Regions from separate parts of the Verrucosispora sp. NA02020 genome, predicted to be linked through region 3. Evidence: riboswitches for the same ligand, from Rfam matches in the RefSeq annotation. Region 3 holds a riboswitch; each other region holds the start of a gene.
What was found. Region 3 has a riboswitch for cobalamin ahead of bluB (5,6-dimethylbenzimidazole synthase). Riboswitches for the same ligand answer to the same signal wherever they lie in the genome.
Positions count from the first base shown of each region.

Region 1: another riboswitch for cobalamin. It lies ahead of HUT12_RS11650 (ABC transporter substrate-binding protein); the one in region 3 lies ahead of bluB (5,6-dimethylbenzimidazole synthase).
Region 2: another riboswitch for cobalamin. It lies ahead of HUT12_RS19630 (energy-coupling factor ABC transporter permease); the one in region 3 lies ahead of bluB (5,6-dimethylbenzimidazole synthase).
Region 4: another riboswitch for cobalamin. It lies ahead of HUT12_RS14825 (ribonucleoside-diphosphate reductase subunit alpha); the one in region 3 lies ahead of bluB (5,6-dimethylbenzimidazole synthase).

Region 1 covers NZ_CP054923.1:2,640,325-2,645,865, reverse strand. The annotation lists gene HUT12_RS11660 (ABC transporter ATP-binding protein) at 1-599, opposite strand, end outside; gene HUT12_RS11655 (iron ABC transporter permease) at 599-1,591, opposite strand; gene HUT12_RS11650 (ABC transporter substrate-binding protein) at 1,663-2,646, opposite strand; cobalamin riboswitch at 2,677-2,850, opposite strand; partial or broken gene HUT12_RS33350 (TetR family transcriptional regulator) at 2,981-3,148, shown strand; gene HUT12_RS11645 (hypothetical protein) at 3,182-3,655, shown strand; gene HUT12_RS11640 (ABC transporter ATP-binding protein) at 3,767-4,681, shown strand; gene HUT12_RS11635 (ABC transporter permease) at 4,681-5,541, shown strand, end outside.
Region 2 covers NZ_CP054923.1:4,512,185-4,517,725, reverse strand. The annotation lists gene HUT12_RS19650 (RNA polymerase sigma factor) at 1-532, opposite strand, end outside; gene HUT12_RS19645 (hypothetical protein) at 612-1,862, shown strand; gene HUT12_RS19640 (roadblock/LC7 domain-containing protein) at 2,051-2,470, shown strand; gene HUT12_RS19635 (DUF2267 domain-containing protein) at 2,475-2,879, opposite strand; cobalamin riboswitch at 2,974-3,179, shown strand; gene HUT12_RS19630 (energy-coupling factor ABC transporter permease) at 3,209-3,901, shown strand; gene HUT12_RS19625 (energy-coupling factor ABC transporter substrate-binding protein) at 3,898-4,227, shown strand; gene cbiQ (cobalt ECF transporter T component CbiQ) at 4,227-4,970, shown strand; gene HUT12_RS19615 (energy-coupling factor ABC transporter ATP-binding protein) at 4,967-5,541, shown strand, end outside.
Region 3 covers NZ_CP054923.1:3,172,982-3,178,522, forward strand. The annotation lists gene HUT12_RS13830 (VOC family protein) at 120-857, shown strand; gene bluB (5,6-dimethylbenzimidazole synthase) at 871-1,506, opposite strand; cobalamin riboswitch at 1,546-1,749, opposite strand; gene HUT12_RS13840 (MalY/PatB family protein) at 1,815-2,972, shown strand; gene HUT12_RS13845 (TetR/AcrR family transcriptional regulator) at 3,031-3,639, shown strand; gene HUT12_RS13850 (hypothetical protein) at 3,787-4,350, shown strand; gene HUT12_RS13855 (DUF427 domain-containing protein) at 4,334-4,618, opposite strand; gene HUT12_RS13860 (metallophosphoesterase) at 4,660-5,157, opposite strand; gene HUT12_RS13865 (DinB family protein) at 5,201-5,541, opposite strand, start outside.
Region 4 covers NZ_CP054923.1:3,393,854-3,399,394, reverse strand. The annotation lists gene HUT12_RS14830 (ribonucleotide-diphosphate reductase subunit beta) at 13-1,071, opposite strand; gene HUT12_RS14825 (ribonucleoside-diphosphate reductase subunit alpha) at 1,062-3,437, opposite strand; cobalamin riboswitch at 3,572-3,780, opposite strand; gene HUT12_RS14820 (non-ribosomal peptide synthetase/type I polyketide synthase) at 3,901-5,541, shown strand, end outside.

The sequences.
Region 1 (5,541 bases), 530 kb from region 3:
AACATCGCGGCCAGGTTGAGGTCGTGCAGGGCGGCGAGGGTGGTGACGGCGCTGCGACGGACCAGGCCCAGCAGTTGGAGCTGGTGGCCGATGTCGAGGTGGTTGGTGGGCTCGTCGAGCAGGAGCAGTTGCGGTTCCTGGGCCAGGGCCCGGGCGAGTTGGACCCGTTGGCGTTCCCCGCCGGAGAGCGTCTGCCAGCGGCGGTGGGCGTACCCGGTCATGTCGACGCGGTCGAGCGCGTCGGCGGCGGCGGCCCGGTCGGTGTCGGTGTCCGACCAGCGGGAGCGGCGGTGCGGGGTGCGGCCGAGCAGCACCACGTCGAGCGCGGTCAGGTCGAGGTCGGTCTCGGCGTACTGGGCGAGCAGGGCCATCCGCCGTGCCGCGGTGGCACGCGGCAGCCCGGCCACGTCGTCGCCCGCGACGGTCACGGTCCCGGATCGGGGGGCGATCAACCCGGCGACGACCCGCAACAGGGTGGTCTTGCCGGACCCGTTGGGGCCGAGCAGTCCGACCAGGGTGCCGCGCGGCGCTGCGCACGTCACGCCGTCGAGGAGTCGCGCGGCCGGCACCGACCACGAGACGTCGCGGATCTCCAGCATCAGGTGTTCCGGTCCCCTCGGCGCAGCAGTAGCACGAACGCGGGCACCCCGAGCAGGGCGGTCAGCACGCCCACCGGCAGCTCGCGGGGGTCGAACAGGGTCCTGGCCGCGGTGTCCACCCAGATCAGGAAGATCGCTCCGGCGAGGACCACGACCGGCAGCAGCCGCCGGTGGTCGGGGCCGGTGAACCGCCGCACGGCGTGCGGCAGGATCAGGCCGACGAACCCGATCGCGCCGCTTATCGAGACCAGCACGGCGGTCAGCAGCGCCGTGGTGACCAGCAGCAGCCACCGGACACGCCGGACGTCCACGCCGAGGGCGGCGGCGGCCTCCTCGCCGAACGCGAACGCGTTGAGCGCGCGGGCGAACCGGAGGATCACGGCGAACCCCACCGCGAGCAGCGGCGTCGCCCACGCCAGTGCGGTCCAGTCGACGCGGGCGAGCGAGCCGGACAGCCAGAAGGTGATGCTCTGGGTGGCATGCGGATGGGCCACCCAGATGATCACGAACGTCGTCAGCGCGGCGCAGAGCTGCGCGACGGCGACGCCGGCCAGCACCACCCGGGTCGGTCGCAGGACCGCGCGCCGGCCGGCGGCGGCGACCACGACGGCGAACGCGGCGAGCGCCCCCACGAACGCGCCCCCGGTGAGCGCCACGGCACCCGCGCCGAGTCCCAGGACCAGGACGGCCACGGCACCCAGCGACGCCCCCGAGGAGACACCCAGGAGGTACGGGTCGGCGAGCGGATTGCGGGTGACGGTCTGCATGACCGCCCCGCAGGCGGCGAGGCCGGCCCCGACCACGGCGGCGCCCAGCACCCTCGGCAGCCGCAGTTCCCACACGATGTGGTCGCGCAGCAGCGGCACGTCGGCGCTCGTCAGGCCGAGATGATCGGTGATCACCAGCCACACGGTGCCCAGCGACAGGTCTGCGGGCCCCACCGTCACGGCCGCGCCCACCGACAACACCAGGCCACCCGCGAGTACGACCACCACGGCCACCATGCGCACCGCTCGGACCGGCTTCGCCGGCGTAGTCTGCGCCGGCCGGGTGGTGACGGTGGTCAGCTGCTCACCCCGCCGACGCCCCGGGCCAGCGCCTCCACGGCGAGCACGTTCCGCACCCCGGCCGCGGTGGAGGAGAAGGCCAGGGTGACGTACCGCTTGCCCTTGACGGCCGGCAGGTCCCTGAGCGCCGCGTGCTTCTCGAGGAACGCCTGCTTGTCGGCGGCGGTGTCCCAGCTCGCGTCGACGAGCACGATGACGTCGGGGTTGCGCTCGACGACGGCCTCCCAGTTGGTGTCGGCCCAACTGCCGGTCAGGTCGTCGAAGACGTTGGTGACCCCGGCCGCAGACATGATCATCGCCGGGCCGCCACAGCAGGCGCCGGCACTGGGCGCGTCGTTGCCGCCGTCCCACCAGAGCACCCGCGTGCCCTTCGCGCCCGCCGACACGTTCGCGATGCGCTGCTTCTGGTCGGCGATCAGCGTCTCGGCCCGCTCCGCGACGCCGAAGATCGTGGCGATCTCCCGGATCTCGGTGAACACGTCGTCGATCGCCAGCTTCGCCGGTCGCGTCTCCTTCGGACATCCGGCGGCGGAGACGTACGTGCCCACGCCGAGTTTCTGCCAGTCGGCGCGGTCACCGGCCCCCTCGTCGCCGAACGCGCTCGCGAAGGAGGCGTAGACGAAGTCGGGCTCCAGTTCGAGCAACTTCTCCTTCGACGGGTACTCCTTGGCCAACACCGGCACCTTCGCGTACGCGGCGGCGTACTCGGGTAGCACCTCGTCGTCGAGGTAGGCGGTGCCGGCCATGCGGTCCTCCAGGCCGAGCGCCAACATGATCTCGGTGGCAGGCTGGTTCATCGTCACCACCCGCGCCGGAGGGCTCGGGACCGTGACCGGTGTGCCGCAGTTGGTCACCGAGACCGGCCCGGCGGCGGGGGCCGTGGCAGTCGGCTCACTGTGGCCGGTCGCGGAGCATCCGCCGACCAGGGCGAGCATGACGGAGAGCGGCGCGGCAACGCGCCAGGACGCAGGGAACCGCATAGCGGGACCACCTTCCAGCACCTCGTGGACGGGTCGTACAGGTGCCGTGGCCGGTCTCCTGGCTGACGGGTGGTGCGCCGGTGGCCGGCCTTCCCAGGCATACGCCCAGTGACCTTGCGGTGGCCTCCAGCATCCCGATCACAGTGGCGAGGGCCGCACCGGTTTCACACCGGCTTCCCGAGCACCACGGCGAGGTCACCCTAACCAACGCAGGCAGCACCGTCAGTGGCCTAGATCATGGCGGGAGTCCACGTCGGCTCCGCCTGCCCCGGGACGGCCATTGCGGGATCGTTGAACGGGTGTTTAATCTGGTGTCGTGGCGTCGGACGACGTGATGTCGGCAGGGCGCGGTGGCGAGTTCGCCACCGCGAGCCGTATCCGTGACGCCGCCATCTCCCGCTTCGCTCGGGAGGGATTCGGTGCCGGGCTGCGCGCCATCGCCGCCGACGCCGGTGTCGCCGCCGGTCTGATCGTTCATCACTTCGGCTCGAAGGACGGCCTGCGTCGCGCCTGCGACGAACAGGTGCTCGCCGTGATGCGCGAGCAGAAGGCGAAGACACTGACCGACGGCACCGGCACGACCCTGTTGGCGCAACTGGCGGAGGTCGAGCAGTACGCGCCGATCGTGCGATACCTGCTGCGCAGCATGCAGGCCGGTGGTGAGCTGGTGGCCACACTCATCGAGCACATGATCGCCGACGCGGAGGAATACCTCTCCACGTCCGAGTCCGCCGGTGTGATCAAGCCCAGCCGGGACCCCGCCGCCCGTGCGCGGTATCTGGCCTACCAGGCCACCGGCAGCATGGTGCTCTGGTTCACCCTGCACGGAGCCGGTGCCGCCCCGGACCAGTTCGCGGCCCTGTTCCGCCGCTACATCGACGATCTCACGTTGCCGGCCCTGGAGTTGTTCACCGAAGGGCTGCTCGTCGACCGGTCGATGCTCGACGAGTACCTGATGTACGTCCCGGATCCGCCTGCCGCCCCCGGCGCGGACACCGCTGCACCGTAGTCACCACATTGCCCTCTGGGCGTGGCCCCTCCTTCCACCGCCGGTCCCACCGGTCGGCGGCATCCGTTCCGGCCCGGTGTGCCGGGCCTTCCTCGAACGAGGTCTCCCGCGATGACTGCTGCCATCGACATCCGACACGTCACCAAGTCCTTCGGCCGCGTCCGCGCGTTGGACGGGCTGGACCTGCACGTCGCCGCCGGCACCGTGCACGGCTTCCTCGGCCCCAACGGCGCCGGCAAGTCCACCACCATCCGGATCCTGCTGGGCCTGCTGCGCGCCGACGAAGGCCAGGCCCGGCTGCTCGGCGGTGACCCGTGGGCGGACGCGGTGTCCCTGCACCGTCGGCTCGCGTACGTCCCCGGCGACGTGGAACTGTGGCCGAACCTCACCGGCGGCGAGGCGATCGACCTGTTCGCCCGGCTGCGCGGCGGTGCCGACCCGGTCCGCCGCGACGAACTGTGCCAACGCTTCGACCTGGACCCGAGCAAGAAGGGCCGCACCTACTCCAAGGGCAACCGGCAGAAGGTGGCGCTCATCTCCGCGCTCGCCAGCGACGTGGAACTGCTGCTGCTCGACGAGCCCACCGCGGGGCTTGACCCACTCATGGAGGCGGTGTTCCAGGAGTGCATCCGCGAGGCCAAGGAGGCCGGCCGGTCGGTGCTGTTGTCCAGTCACATCCTCGCGCAGGTCGAGGTGCTCGCCGACCAGATCTCGATCATCCGGCAGGGACGCATCGTCGAGACCGGCTCGCTGACCGAGCTACGCCACCTGACCCGTACGTCGGTCGACGTGGTCACCGACCAGCCCGCCGACGCGGTGGCCGGGATGGCCGGTGTACACGGACTGCGGGCCGAGGACGGCCACCTCCGCTTCGAGGTCGACGGCGAACACCTCGCCGCCGTGGTGCGCCGGCTCGGCGACCTGGAGGTGCAAGGACTGACCGTCCGCCCGCCGACCTTGGAGCAGTTGCTGCTGCGTCACTACGGCGACCAGCCCGCGCACGCCTCGGCCACGGAGGTGGCGTGATGACCACGACGACGCCGCGCGGCCCGGTACGCACCGGTTCCTCCGCCACCGGGACCGGCACCCTGCTCAGGTTCATGCTGCGCCGGGACCGGTTGCGGTTCCCGGCGTGGACGCTGGGCCTGCCACTGCTGATGGCGTACTTCACCACCGCGCTGGAGGCCGTCGCCCAGACCCCGCAGGACCTGGCGGGTCTGACCGCCTTCACCTCCAGCCCCGCCGGAGCGCTGTTCGGCGGACCCGGCTTCGGCTTCGACGACCTGACCGTCGAGCGGTTTCTCGCCGGGCAGTACGGGCTCTACGTGATCATCGGTGCCGGCCTCATGGGGATGCTGACCGTCGTGCGGCACACCCGCGCCGAGGAACGCTCGGGCCGCGCCGAACTGATCCGGGCCAACGTCGTCGGCCGGCACGCTCCGCTCACCGCCGCACTGATCCTCACCGCCGCGATGGCGGTGCTGGTAGCCGTGCTGACCGGCGCGATGATGGCCGCCCGCGGCTACCACCCGACCGGCTCGCTGCTGTTCGGCGCGTCCATCGGGGCGGCGGCGCTGGTCTTCGGCGGCATCGCCGCGCTCACGGTCCAACTGTCGGAGTACCCGAGGGCGGCCTCCGGCGCTGCCGGTGCCACGCTCGGCGCCGCGTTCGTCCTGCGTGGGCTGGGCGACATGGCAACGGTGCAGGGCAGCGGAGCGACCTGGTTGTCCTGGCTGTCGCCGATCGGCTGGTCCCAGCAGACCGCGCCGTACGTCTACGACCGCTGGTGGCCTCTGGTGATATCACTACTGGCCGCGTCGGCGACCGCCGCGCTGGGTTACGTCCTGTCGACGCGCCGGGACTTCGGCGCCGGCCTGGTACCGCCC
Region 2 (5,541 bases), 1.3 Mb from region 3:
TCACCAGGGCGCGGGACGTCCGCGACTTCACCGTGCCGCGTGCCCAGCCGAGCATGGCGACCGTCTCGTCCTCGGACAGGTCGAGGAAGTAGCGGCAGACGATCACCTCGCGGTCGCGCTCCGGCAACGACCGCAGAGCCTGGACCAGGGTGGCTCGCCGTTCCCCGGCGAGGGCGGCGTCGACGGCCCCGTCCTCGGCGGCCTCCGAGTACGGTGCCGCCCGGGCGGCCCGCAGCACCAGACCGGTACGCCGGTCGCGTGACCGGTGCAGGTTGCGTGTCTCGTTCGCCACGATCGCCAGCAGCCACGATCGGAACGAGGCGTCGCCGCGATAGCGGGACAGTTTCCGGTAGCCCTTCACGAACGCCTCCTGGACCATGTCCTCCGCGTCAGCTCCCGCGCCGAGCAGGATCGCCGTCCGGTACGCGGACGCGGTGTGCCGGGCGACCAGGAGTTCGTACGCCTCCAGGTCACCTGCCTGCGCGCGGGTGACGAGTTCCTCGTCGTCCAGGGGAACCTCCGGTGGGATCACTGTCCTGACACCGGTCGCGGCGTTCAGGTTCCACTCTCCGCCGACGGAACCGGAATCGGCGTGACGGTGTCATCCGGGCATGATGGCGACGAGGACGACCACCCGCCGTACCCTGTTGTCCGCGCTGGTGGGCGCGGGTGCCGCGACGCTGGTCGGGTGTGATCCGACCGGGTCACCGGTGGCAGGCGTGCCGCCGGATCCGCTGCTCGTGGACCTGGCCGACGGACTCGGCCTGCTCCGTGGTGCCGAACGGCAGGTGGTCCCGCACGCCGTCGCCACCGCCGAGGGGCGGTCGGTGTACGCGAGCACGCCGGAGGGTGCCGACACCGCGTTCTGGCGGATCGAGACCGCCACCGGTGTCGCCTCCGCCCGGGTGCGGCTGCCCGGCCGCTGGGTGCCGCAGACGGTCTCCGCCGACGGCACGTGGGTGGCACTGACCACCGAGGCGGTGAGCGTCACCGCAGCGTCTCCGGCCGGGCGGGACGCCACGCCGGTGCTGATCGCCGACGCGGGTGGGGTGCGGCACCGGCGGCGACTGCCGGGCAACGTCGTCCCGGAGGCGTTCACCCACGACCACACCGGCCTCTTCGTGCTGGAGTGGCTGCCGCCGCAGACGCCGGACCGGTACCGGGTTCGGGTGGTCGACCTCGCCACCGGTGTGGCCGGCCCGTTGCAGACCCGCCTCAAGCAGGCGATCCCGGCGGGCGCGGAGGAGGAGATGCGCGGTGACGGGCGTCAGGCGGTACTCGCCCCGGACCGTCGCGTCCTGTACACGCTCTACACCCATCAGCCCGAGCATCGGCACACCCGGGACCGCATCAGTGGACGGCCGGGGAGCGACGTCCACGCTTTCGTGCACACGCTGCACCTGCACGAGCGGTGGGCCTACTGCGTGGATCTGCCGCACCCGTTCGGGGAGGGCACAGCCGACGGGCACGCCATGGCGATCGCCCCGGACGGTTCCCGGCTGTACGTCGCCGACCTGACCTCCGGGACCGTCGCCGAGATCTCCACCGAGGAACTGACGGTACGCCGCACCGCCGTCGTGCCCGGGGCGTCCGGCCCGGCGTACGCGACGGCGGACGACGAAAGACTGTTCCTCGGCGGGGCCGGTGTGCTGCGTACGGTGGATGCGGTCGGTCTGCGGGTCGTCGCCGAACGACCGGTCGACGCCCCCGTCACCGGTCTCGTCCTCGGCCCCGACGGTGGCCGTCTCTATGTGGGTGGGCCGTCGGCGGTGCGGTGGCTCGACCCGACCAGCGGTGCCGAACTGGGTCGTGTCGCCGTGCCCGGCCTGGTGGGGTTGCGGTGGCCGGTGCCGTCGTCCTGAGCGGGTGTCACCGTCGGTCAGAAGAGGGATTCCCGGTGTGACCGGGACGTCCGACCCGTCCGATTAGGGTGACCAGCGTCGTCGTACGTTAGGGGGATCAGAGAACAGGATCGGGCCACCAGTGGGCTCCTGAGGCCGCGTCTTCTCTGGTACGAACGTAGGAGTTTCGACGAGAGGACAGCGCCCTTATGACCCATGCCCTGGTCACCGCCGAGAACCTCAACGACGCGCTCGACGACATCGTGGATCGGGTGCCCGGCGCCAAGTTCGCGGTGGTGCTCTCCCCGGACGGCATCATGCTGGGGGCCTCGCGGGGCATCGACGAGGAGATCGCCGAGGAACTGTCCAGTGTGGTCTGTGGGCTCCAGGCGCTCGGTCTGGCCGCCGCCCGATTGTGCGGTGAGGGTGAGCTGCACCAGGTGGTGGTGCAGATGTCGCGGGCGTTCCTGTTCCACGCCACCACCGGCAACGGGGCGATCCTCACCGTCGGTATCGACGGCTCGGCGGAGGTGGGGGACATGGCGTACGAGGTCGCCCTCTTCTGTGCCAGGGCCGGGCACCACCTGCCGGTGTACGTGGAGCCGGCGCCCCACCTGACCGGGCGGTGACCCGCTAGCCGCGGTCGCGCTGCGCGTCGTACGACGGCGCCGGGTTGGCCACCTGCCACAGTTCGGCCGGCAGGTTCGCGATGACGTCGTCGTGGTCGGCGGGGGCGACGTCACCTCGAATGGTGTCCAGGACCGCCCGGATGCCGGCCTCGGCCAGGTCGGGATCGACGTCGGCACGGCCGCCGACGCGGTCGACGAACACGTCGAGCCCGAAGCGTTCGGCGGTCTCGCTGGGCGCGAACGTGTACGCCCGCAGCCCTTCCGGGAGTCGGTCGGCCAGGTCCCGTGCCTCGCCGCCGTCGATCCGCTCGGCGAGCGTGGTCAGGGTGGCGCGCGCGATGGCGGTCGCCTGCTCCGTCGACGCGCCGGTGCGGTGCGCCACGGAGTCGATGAACTCGTTCTCGTCCAACCGGTCGGCCCCTTCTCGCAACGGATCTGGCGTCTACCCGTGAATCGTCGTGACAAACGGCACTCTTCACCCGCGTACGGTCGCGGTGGCATCGACGAGTCTTGTGCGTCGGTGTGCGGAACGGATAACGTCGCGCCGTCGCGGTAACGGGAAGCCGGTGTGATACCGGCGCGGCCCTCGCCACTGTGACCGGGGAGTTCACTCCGACTTGTACGCCACTGGGTCCGTGGAGGACCTGGGAAGGCCGGAGTACGCGACGATCCGGGAGCCAGGAGACCGACCCCGACATGTGATCTCGTCCACGAGGTGTTGGAAGGGGAGGTCGACTCATGCACATCGCTGAGGGCTACCTACCACCGGTGCAGGCGGCGGCATGGTTCGCGGTCTCGACACCGTTCGTCATCCACGGTGCGCGCAACCTGGTCCAGCAGGTCCGCGCGAACCCCGACGCGAAGCTGTTGCTCGGCGCGGCCGGGGCGTTCACCTTCGTCCTGTCGGCGCTGAAGATCCCTTCGGTGACCGGCTCCTGTTCCCATCCGACGGGTGTGGGTCTCGGCGCGATCCTGTTCCGGGCACCGGTGATGAGTGTGCTCGGCACGATCGTGTTGCTGTTCCAGGCGCTCCTCCTGGCGCACGGCGGGTTGAGCACGCTCGGCGCGAACGTCTTCTCGATGGCCATCGTCGGTCCCTGGGTGGCCTTCGGCGTGTACGCGCTGATCCGCCGGTTCGGTGGCGGCCTCGGCATCTCGGTGTTCTTCGCCGCTGCCCTGGCCGACCTGGCGACGTACTGCGTGACCAGCGCGCAGCTCGCGCTGGCCTTCCCGGACCCGGATTCGGGCTTCGTCGGCGCGCTGGCCAAGTTCGGGTCCATCTTCGCGGTCACCCAGATCCCGCTGGCGATCAGCGAGGGGCTGCTCACGGTCCTGGTGGTCCGGCTGCTGGTCCGGGTGAGCCCGCAGGAACTCCGCCGGCTCGGCATCCTGCGCCGTCCGGCCCCGACGACCCAGGGAGCGGTGGCGTGAAGTCGTTCGGCCGGACCAACCTGTTGTTGCTGCTCGCCGTGGTGGCGTTGGCGGTGGCGCCGCTGGTGCTGGGGCTCGGCAGCGGCGAGGAGCCGTTCGCCGGTGCCGACGCCCTCGCCGAGGAGGCGATCGTCAACGACCATCCCGACTACGAGCCGTGGTTCAGTTCGATCTACGAACCGCCGTCGGGTGAGATCGAGTCGGCGTTGTTCGCGCTTCAGGCCGCCCTCGGTGCCGGGTTCCTCGGCTATTACTTCGGGGTGGCCCGGACCCGGCAGCGGCTGCGTGGCGAGCAGTCCGCGACCGGGGAGAAGACCACCGACTAGTGCTCGCGTTGGACGTGGCGGCGTACGCCAGCCCCTGGCGACGCCGCCACCCGGTGGAGAAGGCCCTGTTGGCTCTGGGGCTGTTGGGCTGCGCCCTGCTCCTGCCGCCGTGGCCGGGCGCCCTGGTGGTGGGCCTGACCGCAGCGGTGGCGTTGCTCGGGCCGGCGGCGCTGCCGCCGCGTCTGCTGGTGCGGGTGGCCCGGACGCCGTTGCTGTTCATCCTGACCGGCTCGGTGCCGATGCTGGTGGCGGTCTCCGGTCCGACGCAGGTCCGGTGGGCGCCGGAGGGGCTCGCGACGGCCGCCACGACCGCCGGTCGGGCCTGCGCCGCGCTGCTCTGCCTGTTGCTCTTCGCCGCCACCACGCCGCTGGCCGACGTGCTGCCCCGGCTCCAGCGTCTCGGGGTGCCCAGCGCGGTCACCGAGGTGGCCGCGCTGATCTATCGGATGCTGTTCCTGCTGCTGGAGAGTGTGCACGCGGTGCGGCAGGCCCAGGCGGCCCGGCTGGGTTACCGGACCTGGGCCAGCACCTACCGGTCGCTGGCCGGGCAGGCCGGCGCGGTCTTCGTCCGTGCGTTCTCGCTGGCCCGGCGCTGGGAGGAGGGGTTGGCGCTGCGCGGTTACACCGGCTCGTTGGCGGTACGCACCGAGGTCCGCCAGCCGTCGGCGGCGTTCCTGGTCGTCACCGTGCTGCTGCTGGCGGCGGTGGTGCTGGCCACCCGGATGCTGGTGGTGCTCGGGTGAGCGGCGATCCGCCGCTGTTGGAGCTGCGCGGGGTCAGTTTCGGGTACGAGGCGGAGCGTCCGGTACTGACCGGCGCCGACCTGTCGGTGCCGGCCGGGCGGCGGATGGCCGTGCTGGGGCCCAACGGCGGTGGCAAGACGACCCTGTTCCGGCTGATGGTCGGATCGCTGGCCGCCGACGCCGGCACGGTGCTGGTCGGCGGGGTGCCGCTGCGCCGGACCCGGGCGGGGCTGCTGGACGTCCGTCAGCAGGTGCAGCTGGTGCTCCAGGACCCCGACGACCAGTTGTTCGCCGCGACCGTCTTCCAGGACGTCTCGTTCGGGCCGGTCAACCTCGGTCTGGACGACGCGCAGGTGCGGCAGCGGTGTACCGAGGCGCTGGCCGCGTTGGAGATCGGCGACCTCGCCGACCGTCCCACCCACCTGCTCTCGTACGGCCAGCGTAAGCGGGTGGCGATCGCCGGGGCGGTGGCGTTGCGGCCCCGGGTGCTGATCCTGGACGAGCCGACCGCCGGACTCGACCCGTCGGGGGTGGAGGCGTTGCTGCGCACGCTCGACGCCCTGCACCGGGC
Region 3 (5,541 bases):
AGGGACACGATAAAGCTCTAATGCGGACAAGTCGGGCATAAATTCCGAAACTTCACGGAGGTGTATCGACCGGCATCAAGTAAATCGAATTCGTTTCGCGATGCCGCTAGCATCGCCGGATGGCAACGCGACTCGTGCAGATCAACATGAAGGCCCGGGACGACTCCGCGCTGGGCGCTTTCTGGGCGGCGGCTCTCGGTTGGGGGATCTCCAGCGAGGAGCCAGGCGTCACCAACCTCGAACCCGAGGGTGTCGACTATCCCGACCCGGTCGCCGTCTTCGTCGACCTCGTCGTCTCCGCAGAACCCAAGACGGCGAAGAACCGGGTACACCTCGACCTCGCCACCACCTCGGCGGACCATCACGCCGCGACGGTCGCGCGTCTGAAGGAACTCGGTGCCACCCCCGCCGACGTGGGTCAGGGCGACGTCCCGTGGACGGTGATGGCCGACCCGGAGGGCAACGAGTTCTGCGTCCTGGAACCCCGGCCGACGCTCCAGGACGTCGGACCGGTCGCCGCCGTCGTGGTCGACTGCGCGGACCCGCGCGCCATGGCCGACTTCTGGAGCACCGCCACGGACTGGCGTGTGCACGACGTCACCGACCGCGCAGCGGTCCTGCGCTCCGCCGCCGACGTGGGCCCGTACCTGCACTTCCTCCGCACGCCCGACGTGAAGACCGGCTGGAACCGGGTCCACCTCGACGTCCGCCCGTATCCCGGTGACGACCCGCAGGCCGAGGTGGACAGGCTGCGGACACTGGGCGCCACCACCGTGGACGTGGGCCGCGACGATCTCCCGTGGACGGTCATGGCCGACCCGGAGGGCAACGAGTTCTGCCTCCTCGCCCCCGGCTGACGCGCACCCGGGATCAGCGGTCCGACGGCTCCCACCGGTCCCGGTGCACCGCTGCCTGCCAGGGACGGCGCTGCCGCCAGCCGTGTCGCTCCAGGTCCGGCACCTGCTCCAGGTGGGTGACCGGACCCAGGCACAGCCAGGCCACCGGGCGGACACCCGCCGGGATCCGCAGCAGGTCCCGCACGAACGGCTCCCGGTAGAACGAGACCCACCCCACGCCGAGCCGCTCGGCCGTGGCCGCCAGCCACAGATTCTGGATCGCCAGGCACACCGAGTACAGGCCGGCGTCGGCGATGGCGTGCCGACCCAGCACCGTCGGGGACCCCCGGTCCGGGTCGTACGTCACCACGACGGAGAGCGTCGACTCCACCACCCCGTCGATCTTGATCCGGCTGAACCGGCGCGCCTCCTCCCCGTGCAGACCGGCGGCGAAGACGTCCCGTTCCTGCTGCACGTGGCGGTGGAACTCCGCCCGCAACCCAGGATCGCGGACCAGGATGAAGTCCCACGGCTGCGACAGACCGACGCTGGGCGCGGCATGCGCGGCGGCCAGTACCCGATCGAGGACCTCGGCCGGGATCGGCGCGCCGGTGAACTCGCCCCGTACGTCCCGGCGGGCGTGGATGACCTCGTACACATCGTCGAACATGGGCAGGCTCCCGCTGCGCTCCAGGCCCTGCCCTCACGGCAGGGCAACCAGGCGCGAGGCCGGTCTTCGGACTTCCGGATCGTCACCTCACCGCCCGCCTTCCCGGCCCGAGCCGGGCCAGTGGCTGCGCGTGACGCGCGTGGGCGGCAGCTCCCCGGTCACCGCGGCGGGCCCGTGCCGGACTCTCACCGGCTTCCCGATTCTCCCCACCACCGGCGGGGCACCTCGCAACAGTTCGTGCCGCCGAGCACCCTACCGGACACCGTCGTCCGTCGGCGCTGCCCGATCGAGTCACTAGTCTCGGTGCCGTGACCTCCGAGACCACGCCCCTGCGGCAGCTCACCCTCGATCAGCTCCGGAAGCGGACGAGCGAGAAGTGGCGCGCCCACCCGGGCGACGTGCTGCCGATGTTCGTGGCGGAACTGGACGCGCCGCTGGCCGGGCCGGTCGTCGACGCGATCACAGAGGCCGTCCGACGTGGTGACACGGGCTACCCCGCCGGCACCGCCTACGCCGAGGCGCTCGCCAACTTCGCCCGCGACCGCTGGGACTTCGACGGCATCGCCGTGGACCGCACCACGATGGTCCCGGACGTGATGAGCGGCATCGTCGAGGTCCTCGACGTGATCTGCGGCCGGACGGACGCTGTCGTGGTCAACTGCCCGGTCTACGCGCCGTTCTACCAGGTGGTGGGGCGTACCGGTCGCCCCATCGAAGAGGCCCCGCTCGGCACGGACGGCCGGATCGACATGACGGTCCTGGACGACGCGTTCCGGCGCGCGGCACGTCGTGGCTCCCGGCCCGCGTACCTGCTGTGCAGCCCGCACAACCCGACCGGCACCGTGCACACCGCCGACGAACTCGCCGAGGTCGCCGCACTGGCGGACCGGCATGGTGTGCGTGTGGTGGTCGACGAGATCCACGCGCCGCTGGTGCTGGCCGGGGCGAGGTTCACGCCGTACCTGAGCGTGCCGGGCGCCGAGAACGGCTTCTCGGTGATCTCCGCGTCCAAGGCCTGGAACCTCGCCGGTCTCAAGGCCGCCGTCGCCGTCGCCGGACCCGCTGCGGTCGACGATCTCGCCCGCATCCCCGCCTGGGTCAACGAGAGCCCCAGCCATGTCGGAGTGCTGGCCCACGTCGCCGCCCTGCGGGACGGCGGCGGATGGCTCGACGCCCTCCTGGCCGATCTCGACGAGAACCGTCGTCTCCTCGCCCGGCTACTCGCCGAACACCTTCCCGCGGTCCGATACCGCCCTGGCGAGGGCACCTATCTGGCCTGGCTCGACTGCCGCGCCCTCGGCCTCGGTGACGACCCCGCCGCGACTTTCCTCGAACGCGGCCGGGTGGCGCTCAGTCCCGGCCCCGTCTTCGGCACCGGGGGAGCGGGACACGCGCGATTCAACCTCGGCACCACCCCCGAGCTGGTCGCCGAAGGAGTGCGGCGGATGGCCGGGGCACTGACCTGACGCCGGTGGCACTGCCGGCCCGTTCGCAGCGAACGCCGGGATTGCTACTGTGGTGAACATGTATGCACCCGAGGATCGCACCGCCAAGGCGATCATTCGGGACACGGCCCTGGAACTCTTCGGCGAACAGTGGCCGGCGGCCGCGTCGCTCAAGCAGGTGGCGGAGCGCGCGGGAGTCTCGCAGTCGCTCATCATCAAGCACTACGGGTCGCGGGAGGGCCTGGTCGCCGCCGTGGACGCGCACGTGCTGGGCGTGTTGGGCAACGCGCTGGAGGCACTCGCCGAGACAGCCGGTTCCGGCCCGCCCGACCGCTTCCTCGCGTCGGCCGACGCGCTGTCCTCCCCGTCGGCCACCCGGTATCTCGCGCACCTGCTCGTCGGCACCACGTCGCGCTCGGTCGAGGCGTACCGGATGCTGCAGGGGTTCGCCGACTCGCTCATGCACCGGATGGCCGACGCGGGCGCGGTCGCCCCGGACGTGGACCGGGCACAGCTCGCGGTCGTGCTGCTGGCCCACGAGCTCTCCATCATCCTGCTGCGCGACCGCATCACCGACGTGCTCGGCACCGATCCGATGGGCCACGACGGCCTGCGGCGCTGGTGGGGCACCATCGACCGGCTCTACTCCGGCACCGCGATCCAGGAGCCCGTCCCGGCCGACGGCTGAGTGACGTCGTCGAGTCGGGCAGACCCTCGACTCGACGGGTGCACAAACGTTCACTATGCTGAGCGATAGTTCACCACCCGTCCTGCGAGCGAACGGCAGCCATGCCCACGACCTGCTGCCCGGCTCCGTGACCAGGGAAGGGACGTCATGACCGACACCGGAGAAACCCGCACGCGCACCGAGGACGTCGCCGTGTCCGAGCGTGCCCTGGCCCGCACCGGGACCCTCGTCCTCGCCGGCTTCGCCCTGCTCTGGGCGGTCTCCGGCCTGCACCCCGCGCCCGCCGCCGCGCGCATCCCGCTGCTCGTCGCCGCGACCGTGATCACCGCCACCGTCCTCGCCCTGGGGATGACCCGGCCTCGACCGCAGGACCACCGCCGACTGTCGGCGTCCTGGATGCGCCGGTTCAACCGAGTCGGCGTCGTACAGGGACTGTTGATCGGCGGCGTCTGCCTGGTCGCCGTGCCGACCGGACACCCGAGGCTGATCCCCACCCTCGTCCTGGTCATCGTCGCGGCGCACTTCGTGCCGCTCGTCGCGATCCTCCGCCAACGCGAGTACGTGTGGACAGCACTCGCACTCGCCCTGGTGGCGGTCGTGTCCTTCGGCGCCTACGTCATGGGAATGCCGGAACTCGCGGCGGCCGTCACCTCGTTCGGCGCGGCCATCGTGCTCTGGGTGACCGCGGTGGTGGTCACCCGACGACCGTGACGTCCTTCCAGAACGCGACCCGGTCCCGGACCATCTCCGCCTCCGGCAACGGCTCCGGGTAGTACCAGACGGCGTCCACGCTGGTCTTCCCGTCGTGATCGAGCGTGTAGTAGGACGCGGTGCCCTTCCACGGGCAGTGCGTGTGCGTGTCGGACTCGCGCAACAGGTCGTCGCGGAGCGCCGCGCGGGGGAAGTAGTGGTTACCCTCGACCACGACGGTGTCCGTGCTCTCGGCGATGACCAGGTCGTTCCAGATCGCTTTCGGCATGGGCCCAGACTATGCCGATCCGCGCGCCGGTTCACCCCGTGTCAGCGCGGCACCTCGTGCAGCGTCACGGCGTCGAGCCGACCCTCGGTCACCTCGGCGGTGAGGTACGTCGCGTACGGCTGGCGCCGCCGGTCGGTCGGCGAACCGGGGTTGAGCAACCGCAGGCCACCGGGCGCCTCGCTGTCCCAGGGGATGTGGGAGTGCCCGAACACGAGCAGGTCGCAGTCGGGGAACCGGGCCGCGCACCGCCGCTCCCGGCCGCCGGCCGGACCGGTCTCGTGCACCACCGCGATCCGCAGGCCGTCGACGTCCGCGCGGGCGATCTCCGGCAACCGGGTACGCAACTCGGGGCCGTCGTTGTTGCCGAAGACGCCGATCAGTCGGGCACGACGTCGCTCCAGGTCGTCCAGCAACGACGCGTCGACCCAGTCGCCGGCGTGGATCACGAGGTCGGCGGTGTCGACGGCCGCCCACAGCTCGGCCGGCAGGTCCCGGGCACGTTTCGGCAGGTGGGTGTCCGCCATGATGACCAACCGCACCCGGCCAGCGTAACCCCGTCCGCACACGGCGACCGGCCAGGTGCTAGGCGAAGCGGTCGGCCAGTCGGGTCAACCTGGCGAGGTAATCCGGCCACGGATAGTCGGTCGGGATGTTGGTGTTCTCCTGCCGCAGGCCGATTCTCGTGTCGAGCTGCTCGCGCAGGATGTCGGCGTGCCCGGCATGACGCGCGAGGTCCCAGGTCACGTGGACGATGACCCGGTGCAACGTCACCGCCTGCCGCTCCGGCCGCCACCATGGCACCTGTCCCACCGCGTTCAGCGGTAGCCGGGTGATCGTCTGATCGGCGAAGACGGCGACGCGGCGGTACAGGTCGATCAGGCCGTCCTTCGTCTCGTCCTCCCGCGCGTACCAGTCCGCCTGCG
Region 4 (5,541 bases), 220 kb from region 3:
CAGCCAGGTCGATCAGAAGTCGTCGTCGAAGCTGACCGAGCCGGTCACCCCGACCTGGTAGGCGGAGACCCGCCGCTCGAAGAAGTTCGACAGCTCCTGGACGTCCTGCAACTCCATGAACGCGAACGGGTTGCCGCTGCCGTACATCGGGGCGATGCCGAGCACGGCCAGCCGCCGGTCGGCCACGTGCTGGAGGTACTCCCGCATGTCGGCCGGCGACATGCCGGAGACGCCCTGCTCCAGCAGGTCGACGGCGAACTGCACCTCGCACTCGACCGCTTCGGCCAGCATGTCCTTGACCTGCTGCTCCAACTCCGCGTCGAACAGGTCCGGCTCCTCGGCGCGGACGGTGTCGACCACGTCGAAGGCGAAGGCCATGTGCATGGACTCGTCGCGGAACACCCAGTTGGTGCCCGAGGCGAGGCCGTGCAGCAGCCCCCGGGAGCGCAGGAAGTAGACGTAGGCGAAGGCGCCGTAGAAGAACAGGCCCTCGATGCAGGCGGCGAAGCAGATCAGGTTCAGCAGGAAGGCCCGCCGGTCCTCGCGGGTCCGCAGCTCGCGCAGGTCGAAGATGGAGTCGATCCACGTGAAGCAGAACTCGGCCTTGCGGGCGATCGACGGGATGTTCTCCACCGCCGCGAACGCCTCGAACCGTTGCTTCTCGTCCGGGACGTAGGTGTCCAGCAGGTTCAGGTAGAACTGGACGTGCACCGCTTCCTCGAACAGCTGCCGGGAGAGGTACAGCCGGCCTTCCGGCGAGTTGACGTGCTGATAGAGGTTGAGCACGAGGTTGTTGGCGACGATGGTGTCGCCGGTGGCGAAGAACGCCACGAGCCGGGACACCAGGTGCTGCTCGGCCGGGGAGAGCTTGGCCAGGTCGGCGAGGTCGGAGTGCAGATCGACCTCCTCCACCGTCCAGGTGTTCTTGATGGCGTCCTTGAAGCGGTCGAAGAACTGCGGGTAGCGCATCGGCCGCAGGGTCAGGTCCATGCCGGGATCGAGCAGCAGGTGCCGCTCCCCCACGCCGGTGCTCGTGCTGGTGCTGGTCTCGGAGACGGTGGTCACTGGCATGCCTCGCAGCTCTCGGGGTTCTCCAGGGAGCAGGCCAACGCCTCGTCGTCGCTGACCGCCACGACCGGCGTGACGCTCGGGGTGACGGCGACAGTGGCCTGCTGGATCCGGGTCGCCGGACGCGACCGCAGGTAGTACGTGGTCTTCAGCCCGGACTTCCAGGCGTACAGGTACATCGAGGAGAGCTTGCCGATGGTCGGCGCGCTCAGGAACAGGTTCAGCGACTGCGACTGGTCGATGAAGGGGGCGCGGGCCGCCGCCAGGTCGATCAGCGCCCGCTGCGGCAGCTCCCACGCAGTCCGGAACAGCTCGCGTACGTCGGCGGGCAGCTCGACCACGCCCTGCACGGAACCTTCGGCGCGCTTGATCTGCTCCCGGATCGGGGCCGTCCACAGCCCGCGCGCCTTCAGTTCGCGGACCAGATAGGTGTTGATCTGGAGGAACTCGCCGGACATCGTCTCGCGCTTGAACAGGTTGGACACCTGCGGCTCGATGCACTCGTAGCAGCCGGCGATCGAGGCGATGGTGGCGGTCGGGGCGATCGCCACCAGCAGCGAGTTCCGCAGGCCGTGCCGACCGATCGTCTCGCGCAGCGCGGCCCACCGCCCGGTCTGGCCGACCTCGGCGCCCCACAGGTCCGGGTGCAGCTCACCCCGGGCGGCGCGGGTCTCGGCGTACGCGGGATGCGGGCCGAACCGCTCGGCGAGCCCGGACGAGGTCTCCAACGCGGTCAGGAAGATCTCCTCCTGCACGCGGGTCGACAGCTCCCGGGCGGCCGGGGAGTCGAACGGCAGGCGCAGCGTGAAGAGCGCGTCCTGGAGGCCCATCAGCCCGAGCCCGACGGGGCGCCAGCGCGGGTTCGACGCCGCCGCCTGCTCGGCCGGGTAGTAGTTGATGTCGATCACCCGGTCCAAGAACACCACGGCGGTACGCACCGTCGCGCGCAGCCGCTCCCAGTCGACCCCGTCCGCGGTGACGTGCGCGCCCAGGTTGACCGACCCGAGGTTGCAGACCGCCGTCTCGGCGTCGTCGTTGACCTCCAGAATCTCGGTGCAGAGGTTCGACAGGTGGATGGTGTTGCCCGGGGCACCGGTCTGGTTGGAGAGCCGGTTCGAGGCGTCCTTGAAGGTCATCCACCCGTTGCCGGTCTGCGCGAGCGTCCGCATCATCCGGCCGTACAGGTCGCGGGCCTTGACGGTCTTGACCGCCTTCTTCTCCGCCGCGCGGTACGCCTCGTCGAACGCCTCACCGAACAGGTCGGGCAGCTCGGGGGCGTCCGACGGGTCGACCAGCGACCAGTCGCCGTCCGCCTCGACCCGGCGCATGAACTCGTCCGGAATCCAGTTGGCGAGGTTCAGGTTGTGCGTACGCCGGGACTCCTCGCCGGTGTTGTCCCGCAGTTCGAGGAACTCCTCCACGTCCGGGTGCCACGGTTCGAGGTAGACGCAGGCCGCGCCCTTGCGACGGCCGCCCTGGTTGACCGCGGCCACCCCGGCGTCCAGTGTCTTGAGGAACGGCACGATGCCGTTCGACCTGCCGTTGGTGCCCCGGATCAGGGCGCCCCGACCGCGCACCCGGGACCAGGAGATGCCGATGCCACCGGAGAACTTGGACAGCTTCGCGACCTGGTGGTAGCGCTCGTAGATGGAGTCGAGCTCGTCGCGCGGCGAGTCGACCAGGAAGCACGAGGACATCTGCGTGTGCCGGGTGCCGGAGTTGAACAGCGTCGGCGAGCTGGGCAGGTAGGCCAGGCTGGACATCAGCCGGTAGAAGCCGATCGCCTCGCCGGGCGTCTGGGACAGGCCGCAGGCGACCCGCAGCAGCCAGTACTGCGGCGTCTCCACCACGAGCCGGGTCTGCGGGTGCCGCAGCAGGTACCGGTCGGCGACGGTGCGCAGGCCGAAGTACTCGAAGCGCAGGTCCCCCGCCGGGTCGACGGCGTCGTCCAGCTTGCGGGCGTTGCGGGCCACGAACGCGGCGGTGTCGTCGCCGATCAGGCCCAGGCCGTGTGCGTACCGGATGGACTGGCTGAAGCTGGCCACCTGCTGTCCGCGGACCTCCTTGTCCACGTACGCGGCCAGCAGTCGGGCCGCCAACTTCGAGTACTGCGGCTCCTCACCGATCAGTTCGGCCGCGGTCTGGATGGAGAGCTTGTCCATCTCGGCCGTGGTCGCGCCGTCGTACAGCCCGCTGATGGTCTTCGTCGCCACCCGCAGCGGGTCGATCTCGTCCAGGTCGGCGACCCACCGCTCGACCGCCTTGACGATCTTGTTGACGTCCACCGGCTCGGTGTCGCCGTTCCGCTTGCGGACCTGCATGACGTGCCGGCGTTGCTCCGGCCCCGCCTGCTCCTGGGTCACCGTCATGTTCCCCTCCTCACGCCTGTCCCCGAGATCGTCGGGTCCGCGCGGGAGGACGCCGCCGGTCTGCCGACGGCACTGCTGCCGTGACGACCAGCTCCTGGCGTCGGCCGTCCCACGCGGCCTTCGACCGCCGCACACGTCGCGTGCGGCGCGCTGGCAGGTCTTCGGACTCGTGGGCCTGATGCTCGCGCCTACTGGCCGTCGCTTCCCAGACCTGGCGGGTCCAGTGCGTGATGACGGCGGTCGTTCCCACTCACCGCTGCGGGGCAGTCCCGGATTCACACCGGGTTCCCTCTTGCCTCGACCGCCGTGGAGCGGCGGTCGAACCAGCTACGGGGCACACCATATATGGGTGCGGTGCGGAGATGGCAACACCAGATGCTGTGCCGGGCGTGTCGCGTGTCAGATGACGGGCATCCCGGCGACCGTCGGCCGGGTACTCGATCATGCCCACTAGCATCGTCGCGTGCAGACTGCGGCCGGACCCGGCGACCGACGGACACTGCTCGACGTCCTCGTCCAGGCCGCAGATCGCGCACCCGACCAGGTGGTCGTGCACGTTCGCGAGGACGGCACCGAGCGCACCGTCACCGTGCGGCAGTTGCGGGACGAGTCGCTGCGGGTGGCGGGCGGCTACCGGGCGGCCGGCGTGATCCCCGGCACCCCGGTGATCCTGGTCGCCGACGCCGGCGACGACTTCCAGCCGCTGTTCTGGGGGGCGCTCGCCGCCGGGCTGGTCCCGGTGCCGCTGCCGCCCGAACCGGCCCGGGTACGGGCGGTGCGCGAGCTGCTCGCCGACGCGGTGACCGTGGTGGACGACGCCACCGGGGCGGTCGCCGACGGGCTGGCGGGCCTGGTGCTGCGGCTGGTCGACCTGCGTACCAGCCCCCCGCTGGAGGAGTCGTTCGCCGCCGACCCCGACGACGTGGCGTTCCTCCAGTTCTCCTCCGGCAGCACCGGCACGCCGCGCGGGGTGGAGCTGACCCACGCCAACGTGCTGGCCAATGTGGAGCAGTCCCGGCTGGCCAGCGGCGCCGGACCGGACGACGTGCTGGTCACCTGGATGCCGTACTTCCACGACATGGGGTTGATCGGCACTCACCTGACCCCGCTGGCCATCGGGTGCACGCAGGTCCGCGTACCTCCGATGGCGTTCGCCAAGCGCCCGGCACTGTGGTTCACCGCCGCCCACCGGCATCGCGCGACCCTGCTCTCGGCGGCGAACTTCGCGCTGGCGCTGGCGGTCCGCCGGGTCCCGGCGGATCTTCTCGCCACGCTCGACCTGAGCCGCGTCCGGTGCGTGGTGGTGGGCGCGGAGCCCATCTCCCCCACGGTGTGGCGGGCCTTCCTGACGCACGTCCGCCCGACCGGGCTCGCCCCGGCCGCCCTGCGACCGGTGTACGGCCTGGCGGAGGCGACCCTCGCGGTGACCTTCCCGCCGCCCGGGGAGGTCGCCGCGCCGCTGGTGCTGGACCGTGCCGCGCTGAGCCGGGGCCGGGCGGTGAGCACCGCGCCGGGTAGGCACGCGGTGGAGCTGATGGACCTGGGACACCCCGTGCCCGGCTGCGAGGTACGCGTCGTCGACGAGCGGCACCGTCCGCTGCCCGAGGAGCGGGTGGGCCTGGTCGAGGTACGCGGCCCGAACGTGGCGCGCGGCTACCACCGGGATCCGCAGGCCAGCCGGGAGACCTTCGTGGACGGCTGGCTGCGCACCGGTGACCTGGGCTTCCAACGCGCCGGCCGGCTCTGTGTGACCGGCCGCGCGAAGGACGTGATCTTCGTCAACGGCCGGACGTTCCACGCGTCCGACCTGGAGGCGGTGGCCGCCGCCACCGCCGGGCTGCCGGCCACGATGACCGCGGTGGTCGGCTGCACCGACCCGGACAGCGGCGGCGAGCGGATCGTGGTCTTCGTGGCCTGGGCCCGTCCGCCCGCCGGGGCAGCCGTGGTGCTCGACGCCACGCGGGCCCGGGTCGCCGAGGCGGCCGGGCACCACGACGTGCGGGTGCTGCCGCTTCCGCCCGGCGCGTTCGCCCGCACCACCAGCGGCAAGCTGCGGCGGCGACGGATGCGCGAACGCTACCTGGCCGGTGACTTCGCCGAACGG